One region of the Brevibacillus sp. TJ4 genome, then DNA from elsewhere that is predicted to be linked to it. Evidence: riboswitches for the same ligand, from Rfam matches in the RefSeq annotation. Region 1 holds a riboswitch; each other region holds the start of a gene.
What was found. A riboswitch is a leader RNA that binds a small molecule or an ion and turns the genes downstream of it on or off. The one in region 1 is predicted to bind cobalamin.
Positions count from the first base shown of each region.

Region 2: linked by a shared signal. The riboswitch ahead of ACAF76_RS13905 (ABC transporter substrate-binding protein) and the one ahead of nrdI (class Ib ribonucleoside-diphosphate reductase assembly flavoprotein NrdI) in region 1 are both predicted to bind cobalamin.
Region 3: linked by a shared signal. The riboswitch ahead of ACAF76_RS06490 (ABC transporter substrate-binding protein) and the one ahead of nrdI (class Ib ribonucleoside-diphosphate reductase assembly flavoprotein NrdI) in region 1 are both predicted to bind cobalamin.
Region 4: linked by a shared signal. The riboswitch ahead of cobJ (precorrin-3B C(17)-methyltransferase) and the one ahead of nrdI (class Ib ribonucleoside-diphosphate reductase assembly flavoprotein NrdI) in region 1 are both predicted to bind cobalamin.

Region 1 covers NZ_CP185865.1:2,037,836-2,041,729, reverse strand. Annotated here, with positions in the region: gene nrdE (class 1b ribonucleoside-diphosphate reductase subunit alpha) at 1-1,613, opposite strand, end outside; gene nrdI (class Ib ribonucleoside-diphosphate reductase assembly flavoprotein NrdI) at 1,600-1,965, opposite strand; cobalamin riboswitch at 2,133-2,332, opposite strand; gene katA (catalase KatA) at 2,804-3,894, opposite strand, start outside.
Region 2 covers NZ_CP185865.1:2,820,081-2,823,974, reverse strand. Annotated here, with positions in the region: gene ACAF76_RS13915 (ABC transporter permease) at 1-4, shown strand, start outside; gene ACAF76_RS13910 (M24 family metallopeptidase) at 177-1,268, shown strand; cobalamin riboswitch at 1,295-1,498, shown strand; gene ACAF76_RS13905 (ABC transporter substrate-binding protein) at 1,716-2,711, shown strand; gene ACAF76_RS13900 (FecCD family ABC transporter permease) at 2,738-3,796, shown strand; gene ACAF76_RS13895 (heme ABC transporter ATP-binding protein) at 3,793-3,894, shown strand, end outside.
Region 3 covers NZ_CP185865.1:1,363,682-1,367,575, reverse strand. Annotated here, with positions in the region: gene ACAF76_RS06500 (ABC transporter ATP-binding protein) at 1-80, opposite strand, end outside; gene ACAF76_RS06495 (FecCD family ABC transporter permease) at 77-1,123, opposite strand; gene ACAF76_RS06490 (ABC transporter substrate-binding protein) at 1,124-2,113, opposite strand; cobalamin riboswitch at 2,252-2,440, opposite strand; gene ACAF76_RS06485 (MBL fold metallo-hydrolase) at 2,530-3,504, opposite strand; gene ACAF76_RS06480 (manganese-dependent inorganic pyrophosphatase) at 3,612-3,894, opposite strand, start outside.
Region 4 covers NZ_CP185865.1:3,340,158-3,344,051, forward strand. Annotated here, with positions in the region: gene ACAF76_RS16375 (sirohydrochlorin chelatase) at 1-23, opposite strand, end outside; gene cobJ (precorrin-3B C(17)-methyltransferase) at 41-1,774, opposite strand; cobalamin riboswitch at 1,930-2,148, opposite strand; gene ACAF76_RS16385 (4'-phosphopantetheinyl transferase family protein) at 2,392-3,072, opposite strand; gene ACAF76_RS16390 (carbamoyltransferase) at 3,148-3,894, opposite strand, start outside.

The DNA.
Region 1 (3,894 bases):
TTCCCCTTCTCCGTACGCGGGAGGTACTCATTTTCCAGGTATTTGTGAAAGTATGTACCTTTGGCGTACTCCGATTTTTCGAAACCGGCAAACGTCGTTCCCCGCTCCCGCGCGATCTGCATGCTTTTTTCCAGCGAGTAGAAATTCATCATCATAAAGAAGGTGCGGGCGAAATCTTTCGCTTCCTCGCTCTCGTAGGCGATCCGGTTTTTCGCCAAAAAGCCGTTGAGGTTCATCGCGCCCAATCCGACCGAATGGAGCTCGCGATTTGCCTTTTGCACGCCCGGCGCATTCTCGATCTCTGTCATGTCGCTGACTGCCGTCACCGCTTCGATGCCTTCGTGTACGGATTCGCGAATCTTCTTGTGCTCCATCACATTGGCGATGTTGAGGGAAGCGAGATTGCAGCTGATGTCGCGACGGATCGTGTCCGGCTGGCCGTAGTTGGCGATCGTGGAAGTCTCTTGCAACTGGAAGATTTCCGTGCATAGGTTGGACATCTTCACCGTGCCGAGATCCTTCAGGGCGTGATTGCGGTTGGCGTTGCTCTTGTTCATAATGTACGGGTAGCCCGACTCCATCTGGATCATCGCGATCTTGGTCAGCATGTCACGCGCACTCATCACGACCTTTTTCTTCACTCTCTCGTTGGCCAGCAGCTCGTCGTACATCTCGTCCAGATCCATGTCGTCGAGGTGCACGCCGTATTCGCGGTAGACGGAGTATGGGGCGAACACGGTCAGCGGCTTGTCTTCCTCCGCGAGCTTGTAAAAGACATTCGGTACGATCAGGCCGATGGACAGCGTCTTGATGCGCGCTTTTTCATCTGCATTGATCTTTTTGCAATCGAGAAACTCGTTCACGTCCCAGCCGAAAATGTTGTAGTAGGCTGCACCCGAACCTTTTCGCTGCCCCATCTGGTCGGCGTAGGAAAACGCGTCTTCCAACAGCTTGAGCACCGGCATGATGCCTTTTGCCGCACCCTCTACCCCTTTGATTGGCTCTCCGCGTCCACGCAGCTTGGAGAGGTTGATCGCCACACCGCCGCCGATTTTGGAGAGCTGCATGCATGTGCCCAGCACGTAGTTGATCGAGTTGAGCGAATCGTCCATTTCCAGCAGGAAGCAGGAGACCATTTCTCCGCGGCGGCTTTTTCCTGCGTTCAAAAACGTAGGGGTGGCCGGCTGCAGACGCTGTTCCATCATCGAGACAGCGAGGCGCTTGGCCCGCTCGAAGTCTCCCTGGCCGAGCGACAGCGCCACGATCGCTACGCGGTCCGGGTACTGCTCCAGATAATACGCCTTGTCGTTCGTCTTCATGGCGTAGTCTTTGTAAAATTTGGAGATCGCCATGTAGGATGCAAACTGAAACGGAATCTCATACACCAGCTTGACGATCGCCTCTACCTGCTCCTCTGTGTAGTGCTCGTACACGTTTTCGTAGTAGTCGTTGGCAATCAGGTAGTCCAGCCGCTCTTTCCAATCCGAAAACGGCATCGTCTTGGCCCGCACTTCCTCCATGAATACCTCGACGGCTTCCCTGTCCTTTTCCAGTTGAAAAAATCCGTCTGCTCCACGCTGCATCAGTTCGTTGTTCAATTCAATATGCCGCAATTGCTGCCACCTCTTTTTGAAATTGTTCTATGTCGCGTCCGGTGCCGGACAGTTCGAACTTGCATAGCACTGGCACCTGGTAGCGGTGCGAAATCATGTCTGCACTGCGGGCGAAGTTGGCGCCCCAGTTGCGGTTGCCGCTAGCCGAAACCCCCCGCAGCAGCGCGTGGTTCTGTGCCAAAAAAGCATCTACTTTTTCCGGGACCTGGCCAAACCCGGTCGTGTATGTAATGAGCAAAAACGGCTCGTCCAGTTGCAAGTCCGGCTGAATCTGCACACTGCGATAGGCAGACCCCAGCTTGCGTACAAATCGCTGCACATTTCCGGTTCGTGAATCGTATGCGATCAACATGGCTCTCTACTTCTTACGCTCCTTTTCTCTATCAATACTATTTTCATAGAAAAACGCGCACTCGACTCAGGCTAGAAAGTCGAATACGCGTACGAAACCCATCCATGGTCTGTCACATGTACTGCGAAGCAGAGCGTCTTCAACACTTCCCTATCTCCCGTAGGTACCATCGTGTTCACGTATAGGCAGGTCTCCTGGCTTGCAGATCATCGTACTCGCTTCACCTTCCCGGTCCATCGACCAGTGGCATGCAACAAGCGTGTACTCTCTGCTTACAGTGGCGGGACCGCGCCGGATTTTCACCGAGCTTCCCTATTAAGTCTGCCAAAAGTTGGCTTGGCAAGACACCTACACGCACAATATGTAGTTGGTTTACTCAAAATACCATCTATATCTCGTATTCGTCAAGCAGGAAAATCGCTTCGAGTGTCGAGGGGGGTGCAAGATTCGGGGTGCAAGAGAAAGGAGGCTGGCAGGAAAATGGCCTTCGCATGCCTTGCGCGGGACCTGTATGCCTAAGAGAAAATGCAAAAAAAACCGGACATGCACCATAGGGCTGTCCGGAATCAGTGGATCGCTTTGAGTGTTTTGAGTTTCATTCCACATGCGCACATCGTGCTGTGTTTGAGCGAGCGAATTTGCGTGCCGCATTTCGGGCAGGTTTTCGTTGTGGGCTTCATATCTGTACACCTCTCTTCGTCAAATGGATGGAGAAGAAGGAGGGGCATTGCAGAAGACGACGGAATCGTCCCGCAATGCTCCCTCTCTGACATTTTATTTACACGATATGGTGAATTGAGAATAGATGGAGAATGGAACGAGAATCGGGTTGTTACGCTTACTTCGTCTCGTGGCCTACGGTCAGACCCAGTCCTTCTGCGACGCGTGCTCCGTATTCAGGGTCAGCTTTGTAGAAGTGCTGGATTTGGCGAATCTTGATTTCTTCTTTTTCCACGGCCTTCATGGATGCGACGATGTTGTTTACCAGGCGCGTACGCTCGTCTTCGGTCATCAGGCGGTACAGATCGCCAGCTTGCGTATAGTGGTCATCGTGGTCGTAGGCTACTTGTGCCGCAACCCCGGATACTTCAAACGGCGTTACTTTGGCATGGGCAGATTCTTTCGGTCCGTCAAAGCTGTTTGGCTCGTAGTAGACGGAGCCGCCGCCGTTGTTGCCAGTCGCCATAAAGCCGTCGCGTTGGTAGTTGTTTACTTCGACTTTCGGACGGTTGATCGGCAGTTGGTTGTGGTTTACACCTACGCGGTAGCGATGTGCATCTGCGTATGCGAACAGACGTCCTTGCAGCATTTTGTCCGGAGATGGCTCGACACCCGGAACCATGTTTCCAGGAGAGAATGTCGCTTGCTCTACCTCGGCGAAGTAATTTTCCGGATTTTTGTTCAGCACCATTCTTCCTACTTCGATCAACGGATAGTCTTTATGGGACCATACTTTTGTCACGTCGAACGGATCGAAGCGGTACGTATTGGCATCCTCAAGCGGCATGATTTGCACATACAGCGTCCAGGACGGATAGTCGCCTTTTTCAATTGCATTGAACAAGTCCTCTGTGTGGTAGTCCGGGTTTTCTCCGGCCAGCTTGGCAGCTACCTCGTTGGACATGTTTTTGACGCCCTGGTCGGAAATAAAGTGGTATTTCACCCAAACAGCCTGACCGTCTTCGTTTACCCATTTAAAGGTATGGCTGCCGTAGCCGTTCATATGGCGCAGCGTTGCCGGAATACCGCGATCCCCCATCAGATAGGTAACCTGATGCAGCGATTCAGGAGACAAGGACCAGAAATCCCATACCGCGGTCGGGTTTTTCAGGTGGGTACGCGGATCTCTTTTTTGCGTATGGATAAAATCAGGGAATTTGATCGCATCGCGAATGAAGAAGATCGGCGTGTTGTTTCCGACGATGTCGT
Region 2 (3,894 bases), 780 kb from region 1:
CTAGAAGAGAAGGGGGGACAAAACGCGTCTCCCTTTTTCCTTTCAGTACGCGCAGCGAAAAATCTTTGCATGCGGAGCCCCTCTTCCTTGAGTCTTTTTGCCGATACTTCTTCTATTTTTTCGCAGAAAATGGTATCCTCGCTATAAACTACTTGGTGAAAGAATGGTGAAGCAGCATGTCACAAGAGCGGATTGCAAACCTTCTCACATTTCTGCAACAGCAAGAGCTGGATGCGGTACTGATTACTTCCCCCAAGCATGTCTACTATTTGACAGGCTTTTATTCTGATCCGCACGAGCGTTTTATGGGACTGGTCATACCTGCTGTCGGGGAGCCTACCTTGATCGTTCCCGCGCTGGATCGCGATGCCGCCATGAATGCGTCTATCGTCAAACAGATCGTTACCCATACGGATGTGCAAAATCCGTTTGATATTTTGAAGCAGGCACTGCCGGGCGGCGTGAAAAAGCTCGGGCTGGAAAAAGGCCATATGACAGTCGAGCGCTTCGAAGCCTTGAGCGCAGTCGTCGCAGCTTCACAGTATGTGGACGTCGATCGGCCGCTGCGCGAGATGCGCATGATCAAGACGGCGGACGAAATCGCCCGAATCAAGCATGCCATTCGTCTGATTGAGGGTGCGATCAGGGAAACGGTGAAAAAAGTCCAGCCGGGCGTTATGGAAAAAGAGATCGTCGCCGAACTGGAATACCAGATGAAGCGGCTGGGTGCGGAAGGCCCTTCTTTTTCAACCATGGTCCTGTCCGGAGAAAACTCTGCGCTGCCGCACGGACATCCCGGTAGCAGGCAAATTCGCCAAGGAGAACTGCTCCTGTTCGATGCAGGCGTGGAAGCGGACGGCTATGTCTCGGACATTACCCGCACGTTTGCGGTCGGCGAGGTCAACGACAAGTTGCGGGACATCTACGAAACCGTGCTGGCTGCCAACAAGGCGGCTATCGCAGCGGTTCGTCCCGGGGTCTCTTTTGGCCATCTGGACAAGACAGCGCGCGACCTGATTACAGAAAAAGGGTACGGTCCATACTTCATGCATCGGCTTGGACACGGCCTGGGCATGGACGTCCATGAGTACCCTTCGATCCATGGCGAAAACAAGGACGAACTGCGCCCCGGAATGGTTTTCACCATCGAACCGGGCGTTTACGTACCTGGCGTCGCCGGTGTGCGCATTGAAGACAACGTCCTGGTAACCGAGGACGGCGTGGAGGTTCTGACGAGCTTCCCGAAAGAATTGACCGTCATCGGCTAAAGAACCACAATCAGACGAAAAACAATTGCATACATGTGTTTCATGGTGCTGTATGGACGCGACATCGTTCAGCAGCTTAAAAGGGAAGTCCGGTGAAAAGCCGGCGCGGTCCCGCCACTGTAAGGAGGAGTACCCTGTTGCAAACCACTGTTCCGTCGCAAGAAGGAATGGGAAGGGAGCAGGGTGCGAGGAATCCGAGCCAGGAGACCTGCCATGAAGCCTTTGCACAATCAACCCACGAGGATGGGGTGGTGTAGAAAGCTGACCGTCGTGTACCAGGAAATGCCTGTCCTGGCCTGGCTGTATGTACGCATAGACACCTTCCCGTTCGTCAACGGGAAGGTGTTTTTTGTTTGGCAGAAAGGGAGGTGATGCAAAAACAGGACGTGAAACGGGGCTGTATGCCCAACAGGCTACATAGCATGGGGAGGAGATTCATTCGTGAAGATGTTTATAAACATACAACGTACAAAAAATGCTTTCTTGTTGCTGGGAACGATCGCTTTCGCATTGACGCTTGCAGCATGTTCGAAAGAGGTGCAGCCGCAGCCGTCGCAGCCAGCCGCGGGCGAACCGGTGACGATTGAGACGAACGGAATGACGATTGCCTATCCACAGGCTCCGCAGCGAGCGGTAACCTTGAACCAGCACGTGACAGAGGTGATGCTCGCGCTCGGGCTGGAAGACAAGATGGTCGGTACGGCCTACCTCGACGACGCGATCTTGCCGCAATGGGAGGAAGCCTACGCGAAGATCCCGGTGCTCTCCGACAAATATCCGAACAAGGAAGTGCTGATGGCAGCGGAACCGGATTTTGTCTACGCAGGGTGGAAAAGCGGCTTTGGCGACCAGGGGGTAGGGACGATGGAGGAACTGGAGCAAATGGGGATCAAGCCGTATTTGCACATGTCCTCCAACATGACCGGACCGACGATGGACGATGTGTTTGCCGACATCCGAAACATCGGACGCATCTTCCGTATTGACGACAGGGCGGAGGAGTTGATCGCCCAGATGAAAGCAGAAATGGACGATACAGTCAGCAAAATCGAATCGGTGGACAAGCCGCTTACTGTTTTTGTCTACGACAGCGGGGAAGACAAGCCGAAGACAGCAGCAAGCAACAACTACATGACGCACCTGATCGAGCTGGCGGGAGGCAAAAACATCTTTGACGACATCGAGAAGGGATGGCCGGCGGTAAGCTGGGAGGAAGTCGTCGATCGCAAGCCGGATGTAATCGTCGTCGTCGATTACGGGAATACGAGCGTGGAACAAAAGCGCGAGTTTCTGCTTGCCAAAAGAGAGCTGGCCGAGGTTCCGGCAATCGCCAATCAACGGCTGATCGTACTGCCTTTGTCTGCCGCTGCTGAAGGGGTCCGCGCTCCGATCGCGCTGAAAATGCTGGCGGAAGGATTTTATCCGGAACGATTCCAGCAGTAGGAAGCGACAGGGATGGGAGTGGAGAAATGAATCTGCGTCGAATCAAGATGTCTTGGTTGCTGCTCGTACTGCTCGCATCTCTTCTCGTGTCCGTCACCATGGCGGTTACGCTCGGGTCGGTCAAGGTAGAAGCGGCGACCGTTTGGAAAATTGCCTTGTCAAAAGTGCCGCTTGTCGGCAATCAGATCCCGGTAGATTGGACGAGTGCGCAGCAGACGATCATCTGGGACATCCGTTTTCCCCGCGTGCTGCTGGGGGCGATCGTCGGAGCGAGCCTCTCGATTGTCGGAGTGGCCATCCAGGCGCTGGTCCGCAACTCGCTGGCAGATCCGTATATTCTCGGAGTTTCCTCGGGGGCCTCGGTAGGTGCAACACTCGTTATTTTATTCGGAGCATTCCAATGGTTTGGCCAGCTCGCCTTGTCACTGGGCGCGTTTGGAGGAGCGCTGCTGTCGATCCTGCTCGTCTTTTTTCTGTCTAGGCTGGGCGGGCACAACTCGACGACCCGCCTGCTGATGTCGGGAATCGCGATTTCTGCCATTTTGTCTGCGATCACCAGTCTGATCATCTTTTCGGCACCGAATGAGCAGGGCATACGCTCCGTGCTGTTTTGGATGAGCGGCAGCCTGGCGGGTGCAAAATGGGACTACCTGTTGATCCCGGCTGTTGTCTTGCTGCTCGCTTTTGCCGTTCTGACGGCACTGCACCGTTCGCTCAACGCAATGCTGATGGGCGAAGAAGCAGCGCGTACGCTCGGGGTAAACACGGCACATTTTCACAAGCTGTTGTTCGTGCTTACCGCCTTGCTTACCGGAGTGATCGTGGCGATTAGCGGTTCGATCGGCTTTGTCGGGTTGATGCTGCCCCATATTGTGCGGGTGATCGTCGGTTCCGATCACAAGCGCGTGTTGCCCGTCAGTGCGCTGTTGGGAGCCATTTTTCTCATCTGGGCCGATGTGTTTGCGCGACTGGCGTTTGCCCCGGAAGAATTTCCGATCGGCATCATTACGGCATTGTGTGGCGGTCCGTTTTTCATCTGGCTGATGCTGCGCAGTTCCTATTCGTTTGGAGGGAGTGGACGATGAACGATGTTGCGGTACGGGCAGAGCGGGTATCCCTCTCCTTGGACAAAAAGAAAATTTTGCATCAGATTGATCTGGAGCTTGGGGCAGGCGAAATCGTC
Region 3 (3,894 bases), 670 kb from region 1:
CCCTTGTCGACGTGAAATGTCACAGCCTGCAGCACGGTTTTGTGCATGTATCGTTTGCCCAGTTGGTCTACCCGGATCATCGTCCGATCCACTCCCTGTTCCGTTTGTTTCGTTTCAGCAGGTAGGCAAAGAACGGCGCCCCCAGAAAAGCGGTAATGACACCCAGCGGAAGCTCGGTTGGACTGAGCAGCATACGGGCCAGCGTATCCGCCCACAAGACGTACACTCCTCCCATAACCGTGGCCACCGGCAGCAAAATCCGATAGTCAGGTCCGACGAGCAGTCGCACCAGATGCGGCACGACCAGTCCGACGAAGCCGACGATCCCCGCGATCGAGACGGCCGCCGCTGTCAAAAGCGTAGAGACGAGCAGGACGATCAGCTTCGTCCGGTCAACCTGTACCCCCATATGGGCTGCCTGCCGCTCTCCCAAGGCGAACAGGTTGAGCGAACGAGCGTAGGAGACGAGGATGAGAAAGCCGACCAGCAAATAGGGGACCAGTACGTACGAATACGACCAGCCGCGAAACGAGAGGCTGCCCATCAGCCAGAAGACGATCTCATTGACGACCTTGTCGGACAAAGAGACCATAAGCGAGACGAAAGAGCCCAAAAACGCCTGCACCACTACGCCAGACAAAATCAGACGCTCGGTATGAAGGACTCCTTCGGTTCTCGCCAGGCCAAGCACGATCCACAAGCTGCAGCAGCCCGTGACGAAGGCGACGATCGGAATCCCCCACTCGCCGAAAAAAGCGAACTGAAGCCCGAATAAAATCAAAAAAGCCGCTCCTACTGCAGCGCCCGAGGCGACACCCATCGTATACGGATCAGCCAGCGGATTGCGCAGAACTCCCTGAAAGCCGGCTCCCGCCAGCGCCAGGCAAGCACCGACCAAAATCGCCAGAATCACGCGAGGAAAACGCACCTTCATAACGATCTGCTCCGCCGAATCCGCCCATGTGACCGGGACCCAATCGCCAACAAACGGAATCTGATGGAGGATGATCATCCACACCTGCGACAGCGGCAGATTGGCCGATCCCATGGAAATGCTGGCGATGGTGGAAAACAGCAGGATGATACCGCCTACTCCCATCCATGCCAAGAGCCTGCGTTTCATTTACTTCACCCGATCCGGGTAAACCGCTTTTGCCACTTCGATCAACCCTTGTGTAATGCGTGGACCCGGACGTGAGAGGATGTTCTGGTCCAGTCCGAATACCTGACTTTGCTGGATCGCCGTGATTTTGTCCCAGCCGCTGCGGTTCAGGATGATCTCATCCAGGCTCTTGCCTGTCGTCATATCCGTCACTCCGTCCGCGTAAAGGATGACATCCGGGTCTTCCAGAAGCACCTTTTCCTCGCTGATCTGATTCCAGCCCTCGGTGTCGCCGGCGATGTTGATCCCTTTTGCCAAGGCGATCAGCTCGTCCATGTACTCGCCTTTGCCTACTGTCCAGCCGGGCGCGAATTCGATGTACACTTTCTTTTGATCGTCTGCTTGTATGTCCTGAAGCGCATCCGACACCCGTTTGATGTCGGCTTTCATCTGCGCTACCACGTCTTCTGCTTGCTGCTGGCGGTCGGTGATGATGCCGACAGTCAAAATGTTTTGCATAATTTCATCCAGGCTGGAGGGATGGGTAATGTATACCGGCAAGCCGAGCGATTGCAGCTTCTGCGCAACCGGTCGCTCCATGGAGATGCCGCCGATCACCAAATCCGGGCTTTGCTCCAGAATCGCTTCTTCATTCGGCGAAGTAACGCCGCCCACCTTTGGTTTGGCCAGCGCCTCCGCAGGATAATCGTCGTAATCGGAAACACCGACTACATTCTCTCCCAATCCCAGGGCAAACAAAATCTCGGTTTCGGCAGGCGACGTCGAAACGATCCGCTCAGGGGCCTTTTCAAACGTAATTTCGTTGCCCGTCGCATCGGTGATCGTCAGCGGGTAGACGGTCTTGCGTTCTGTCTCTCCGGCAGATTCCGCCGCTTGCTGGGTGCCCTGATTCGTCTCAGGCTGAGGGGTGGTTACCTGACTCGTGCCGCTGCAGCCTGTCAAATACAGGATCACCAGCGCGGGTATGAACCATTTGCGAAGCCTTTTCATCGTACATTCTTCCTTCCCTTGCCTTTTTGCTCATTGTGGTTGCGTTCGCACAAAAGAAAAACCCTTTGAATCCAAAATGGACATACAAAGGGTCGGCTTTTCAGGCATCCTGATTCGGCCGCTCCTTTCCGCGAAGGAACGCGCGATATTCGACAGGCAGGTCTCCTGGCTTGCGGGTGTCAGACGCCCTCCCCTTCCCGTTTCAGCTTGGAAACAGTGGTTTGCGAAAGCGCTACCCGTTTTACAGTGGCGGGACCGCGCCGGATTTGCACCGGCTTCCCTTTTCACCTCGTCTGGCAACGAGGCACCTGTCGACTGTACCACTATGATGTTGGTTGGCATTGCTGATCGTTTTTGCAGAATACAACCATCATAGCATTGTTGCGGGAAAAAAAGAACAAGCGAAAGTTCGCAGCTTATGCTTGTGCGTTTGCCGCTTCTCGTTTCTGCATATAATCGAGCAGACCCATGGCGCTGACTTCCGCATCGATGCGGATATAGGAAAACAGCTCGTGCTCCTCGTCGACGCCCTGCTGCCGCAGCTCATCTTTCACGCGCGCGAACAGGCTGTCGCGCAGCTGCTCGTATCCGCGTCCGGCGGCGTACGCCTTTTCGCCTTCCTCGACGAAGATCGGCAGCCAGCGGAGCACCTGGCGATACGCTTCTTCGACCTGCTCGCTCATGCCGAAATGGCCGAAGTACAGCCGATCGAGCTTCATCTCGCGGTAGCGGGCAATCGCGCTTCGCATCTTGTCCGGATCAAACTGATTGGGTGACGTGGACGGGAGGAAAAACGGAACGCCTTCGCGCGCCAACTGGCAGTAGTACACACCCGCTGTATCCCCCGTAAACATGCCGTTGCTCACCGGATCGTAGATGCTGAAATGGTGGTTGGCATGTCCCGGCGTATCCAAAAACTGAAGTGTGCAGGCAGGACCAATCTGCAAGGTTTCGCCGTCATGCTTGGCAACAATCCGCTCCTGCGGCACGGCAACGATCGGAGCAAACAAGGAATCGAACAACGCCCCGTAGACCGCCTGTGCCCCTGCGATCAGGCGCGTCGGATCGACGAGGTGGCGTACTGCCTTGGGATGCGCGACGATGGTTGCATTCGGGCAGTCCGCGAGCAGCAGACCTGCTCCTCCTGCGTGATCCAGGTGAATATGGGTGAGAATGATGTACTTCACTTGCTCCAGCGTGTAGCCGAGCCGCTCCAGGCCGGCTCGTATGTAGGGAACAGACGGGCTAGGTCCTGTCTCGACGAGCGTCAGCTCCTCTTCTTCAATGACATAAATCCCCGTTCGTTCAGGCAGTCCACTGTCATAGCCGTCGATGAGCCAGACGCGCTTTCCCAGATCGATTGGTTCTTTGCCAGCTACTTTCTCTTCCACATTCCTTCCTCCTTGTCCAGCGTTTTCGCGGAAACACGCGTATTTACGTTGGAAAAAAGCTGCCGTATCCTCACGTACGGCAGCTTCCTGTTGTCATTGTCGTTTGCTTACAGCGATTGAAAAGTTTCGGTCAAGACCGGGACGATTTGCTTTTTGCGGGAGACGACACCTTTGAGCAGCGCTTTGTTGCCCTCCAGTTTGACGTTGTAGGCTTTTTCCACAGCGTGTGCCGCACTGCCCAGGGCAACCGCGTAGGAGTCGTTGTTCAGGATGTCGGTGACGACGAAGACGAACAGATCGAGCCCTTTTTCTGCGATAATCGCAGACAAAGCCGCTTCCAGCTCATCCTGGCGAGCCAGCACATCGTTGACGTCGACTGCGTTGACTTGG
Region 4 (3,894 bases), 1.3 Mb from region 1:
CCGACAAACAGTACAGCGTCCATTGCACAGCCTCCTTTTTTTAATCGCCGCATGCGGCCGTCTCAATCTCCGCCTTGGCCGGCTCACGCCATTTGTATCCTTCGATCTCTCCTACCCGCTGGAAAAACTTGTGGAACCTCTCATTCGGAAAGGCATCCTGCTTGTAGCGGGCGACGATTCTTTCGACGAGCGGCACGATTTCCTCCGCATCGATCCCTTCTGCGACGGGTATGCCAGAATGAGCGTTGCGCCCGACCGTCTTCGCTCCCAGGAACAGATCGAATTTTCCTTTGCGGAAGACGATTCCGATATCTTCCCGAACAGCTCCGTAGCAAGCCATGCCGCAGCCGTTAAAGCCGATTTTCAGCTCTTTTGGGCTTTGTCTGCCCGCCAGCTTCTGCTGGATTTGCTCGGCGTACGGTATGCTATCTTTCTTTTCGCCATCGCAAAAATCACACGCTTTTATCTGCACCACGTCGCCGATCGGACTGACCATCAGCCCTGCTGCCCGCAGTCGTTCGGTGATGCGCTCAGGCTCTGCGGTCGGAACGCGCAGGATCAACTGGTGATGCGGCGTGTACTCGATCTCGCCCTTGTCCTTCGTTACTTCGGCGAGCAGCATCATCTGCTGCGGGGTGATTTTTTTGTTGGCGACGCCCGGACTGACCGAACATTCAAAAATCAGCTCCGGCGTAAACGACTGGACAGTGCGGGCTGCGGCTGCAGACGAGGCCTCGCTCTCTCCGTCGAGGACAGCCAGCGCCTCCAGCGCCCATGAAAGCGGCGACTGCTGCGGATGTGCCGGGGCGGGCGGTGACTGTACCGCGATTGCTGCTGCTTGCGGCGTCCCGCTGTCTGGCTGCGCTGCCGGAGATTGCGTTCGTTCCTGTACGGCAACGCTCTGTGCGATGCTTGCTCCCGCTGGCTCTTGCCCCGATCCGCCTTGCGCTTCCAGCGACCACGGCTCATTCTCGACGCGCAGGCGCTGATGCGGCAAAAGCGGCTGCTCATCCACGGAAAGCGTGTATTTTCGCTGGTACCCGCGCGGCGTGATCATCTTGCCGTCGTAGACAAATGTGGACGAGTTGCCGATGATGACCGTCGTCAGCATCCCGATGTCATGTTCCAGCATTTGCTCCAGCGTGGTAACAACGACATGCTCCCGGCTCCGGTATGCGCTTTTTACGATCCCGACCGGGGTGTCGGGCGAGCGGTACGTAAGCAAAATCCGCTGCGCTTCTACGATCTGACGGGTGCGTCGACCGCTGCGCGGATTGTACAGGGCGATCACGAAATCCGCCATACCGGCCGCCTCGATGCGTCGGGCAATCAGTTCCCATGGCGTGAGATGGTCGCTCAGCGAAATCGTGCAGGCGTCGTGCATAATCGGCGCTCCCAGCAGTGCCCCGCACGAATTGATCGCAGAAATGCCGGGAATGACCTCCAGCGGCACGCCTGTTTTTTCGGTCCAGCCTTTTTCCACCAGCACCTCGTACACCAATCCGGCCATGCCGTAGACGCCGGCATCGCCGCTGGAGATGACCGCCACCTTTTTGCCCGCTTCCGCCTGGCGGACCGCTTCCCGCGCCCGCGACACCTCCTCGGTCATTCCCGTGCTGACGATCTCCTGGTCGGTCAACAATCCGCGGATCAGGTCTACATACGTGGAGTAGCCGATGATCACATCACTGTCCTCTATCGCTTCACGGGCACGCTGGGTGATATGTTCAAAACTCCCCGGCCCAAATCCAATGACAAACAGCTTGCCGCTCATAATGCTCCTCCCTTCGAATACTGCTGCACTATTTTCGTTTGTACACACATCGCCGCAAAACAAAAAGCGCTCTGTTCCCCTGCATGACAAGGAAAACAAAGCGCGGAAAGCCAAAAGCCGCAATCCTCACCTTTCCTTTGACCCGAAGGAAATCAGTGCTGTACAGCAAACAGGCAGGTCTCCTGGCTTGAGGATCATCGCCTTTCTTCTCCTTCCCGCCCTCATAGGACAGTGGATGGCAAACGCCGCGAAGAAAAGCTCCTCTCTTACAGTGGCGGGACCGCGTTGGCTTTTCACCAAACTTCCCTTTTAACCCTGTCCTGGCCGCACGGCATCGCCGTACCCAGACAGGGACCTGTTCGCGAAATCGTCTATTCGGTACATCGAATGTACTTTAATCATAGCAAATATTGGTCGAGTTTCAAGCAAAAGCTGGCAAGCATTGTGGCGGGTCTCCGCTCCCCTACCATCCATGCCAACAGAAACCAGTGACGGCAAGCCTGTCCTGCGGAAGCGGCAAAAGACGCCCGGACGCCGCTTGGTCGTACCGGACGGCTGGAGCCCCTTGAGCAGGTGGCTGACGCCGCTGACGGCTGGCTGGACAAGAGCTCCGCCCGCTACGCCAAGTCAGCAGCATCGAGAAACGCGATCTCGCCGGACAATCTGCTGTCGGCCGAACAAACCGCCAGTTTATACCCTACGTCAATGTCGTACTGGCGGAAATGCCACGAACGCACCTGTTTGAGTCCATGATACAAACCGATATCCCCGCTGCCGGATGTTTTGACAGCAAAAGACTGAAGCGGCAGCGAGAGCCCCATTCCCACTGCCTTTATGTAGCTCTCCTTTAACGTCCATATTTCATAAAAGGAAGCGCGTTTTTCTTCATCTGGTTTGTTTGCCAAATCTTCGTATTCTGCATTGGAAAAAAACTGCTTTGCGATGTCCAAGTCGATCGATTCCACCTTCTCGATATCGATTCCGATACGGGAATGGCTCGTAGCGCAGACCACCCATTTGCCGGAGTGGGAGAGGTTAAAATGAAAACGAGGAAAATCGGGCAAAAACGGTTTTCCGAATCGATTGCGCCGAAACGCGATACGGTCATTTTCGATCTGAAACGTCCGACAAACGATTTGCCTTACAAGCACATCTCCGAGCACCGTTCGCAGCGAATCTTCCCGTCTTCGGAAGCGGCACGCTTGTTGTCGTTTCTGAAAGCAAACCCGGTTCAGCAAGCGTTCATACATTTCCTGCGGCAGATGATCCGGGACGGGGACAGCGTATACGTTCACCATTTGCTTCCTCCCCCATTTCGATTCCTATCCTGTGCGCCTCCCCGGACTGCTCTGCCTGCTAGTCCATTCCTGCACTCATGGACGCTTTTTTCGCACCAAGTAACCGTTAATGGCCAGATAGTCAATATCGGTCCCAAGGAAACACTTCACCGCGTCCGCCGGACTTTCCACGATCGGCTCGCCGTTGTCATTAAACGACGTATTCAAAAGCACAGGCACGCCGGTTTTTTCGTAGAACTTTTCCAGCAACCCGTACAGGTACGGATTCAACTTCTTCGACACGGTTTGTACCCGTCCCGTTCCGTCTACGTGGGTCACTGCCGGTATCTCCTCCACCTTGTCGGGCTTGACCCGAGGAACCAGCAGCATGTAGTAGGAAGGGTGGTCCAATTCAAAGTACGCCGTTTGATACTCTTCCAGAACGATTGGCGCAAACGGGCGGAACGGCTCTCTGTGTTTGACCCGTGCATTCAGTATGTCTTTCATTTCACTGCGTCTCGGGTCCACCAAAATGCTTCTGTTTCCCAATGCCCGCGGCCCGATTTCCGATCGCCCGTGAAACCAGGCGACGATGTACCCTTCCGTCAGCAATTGGGCGACCGTTTCGGCACAATCGGCCGGTTTCTCGACCTGAATCGATTCCTTGCATGACTCAAGAGCGGCAAGCACCTCGCTCTCGGCATACTGCTTGCCGAGATAGGGCGAAAACAACTGCCCCGTCGCTTCTCGCGGTCGGTTTGACAAGACATGATACCCGTACAAAGCGGCGCCGATACTGGTTCCGGCGTCTCCGCTGGCCGGCTGGATGAACACGTGTTGGAA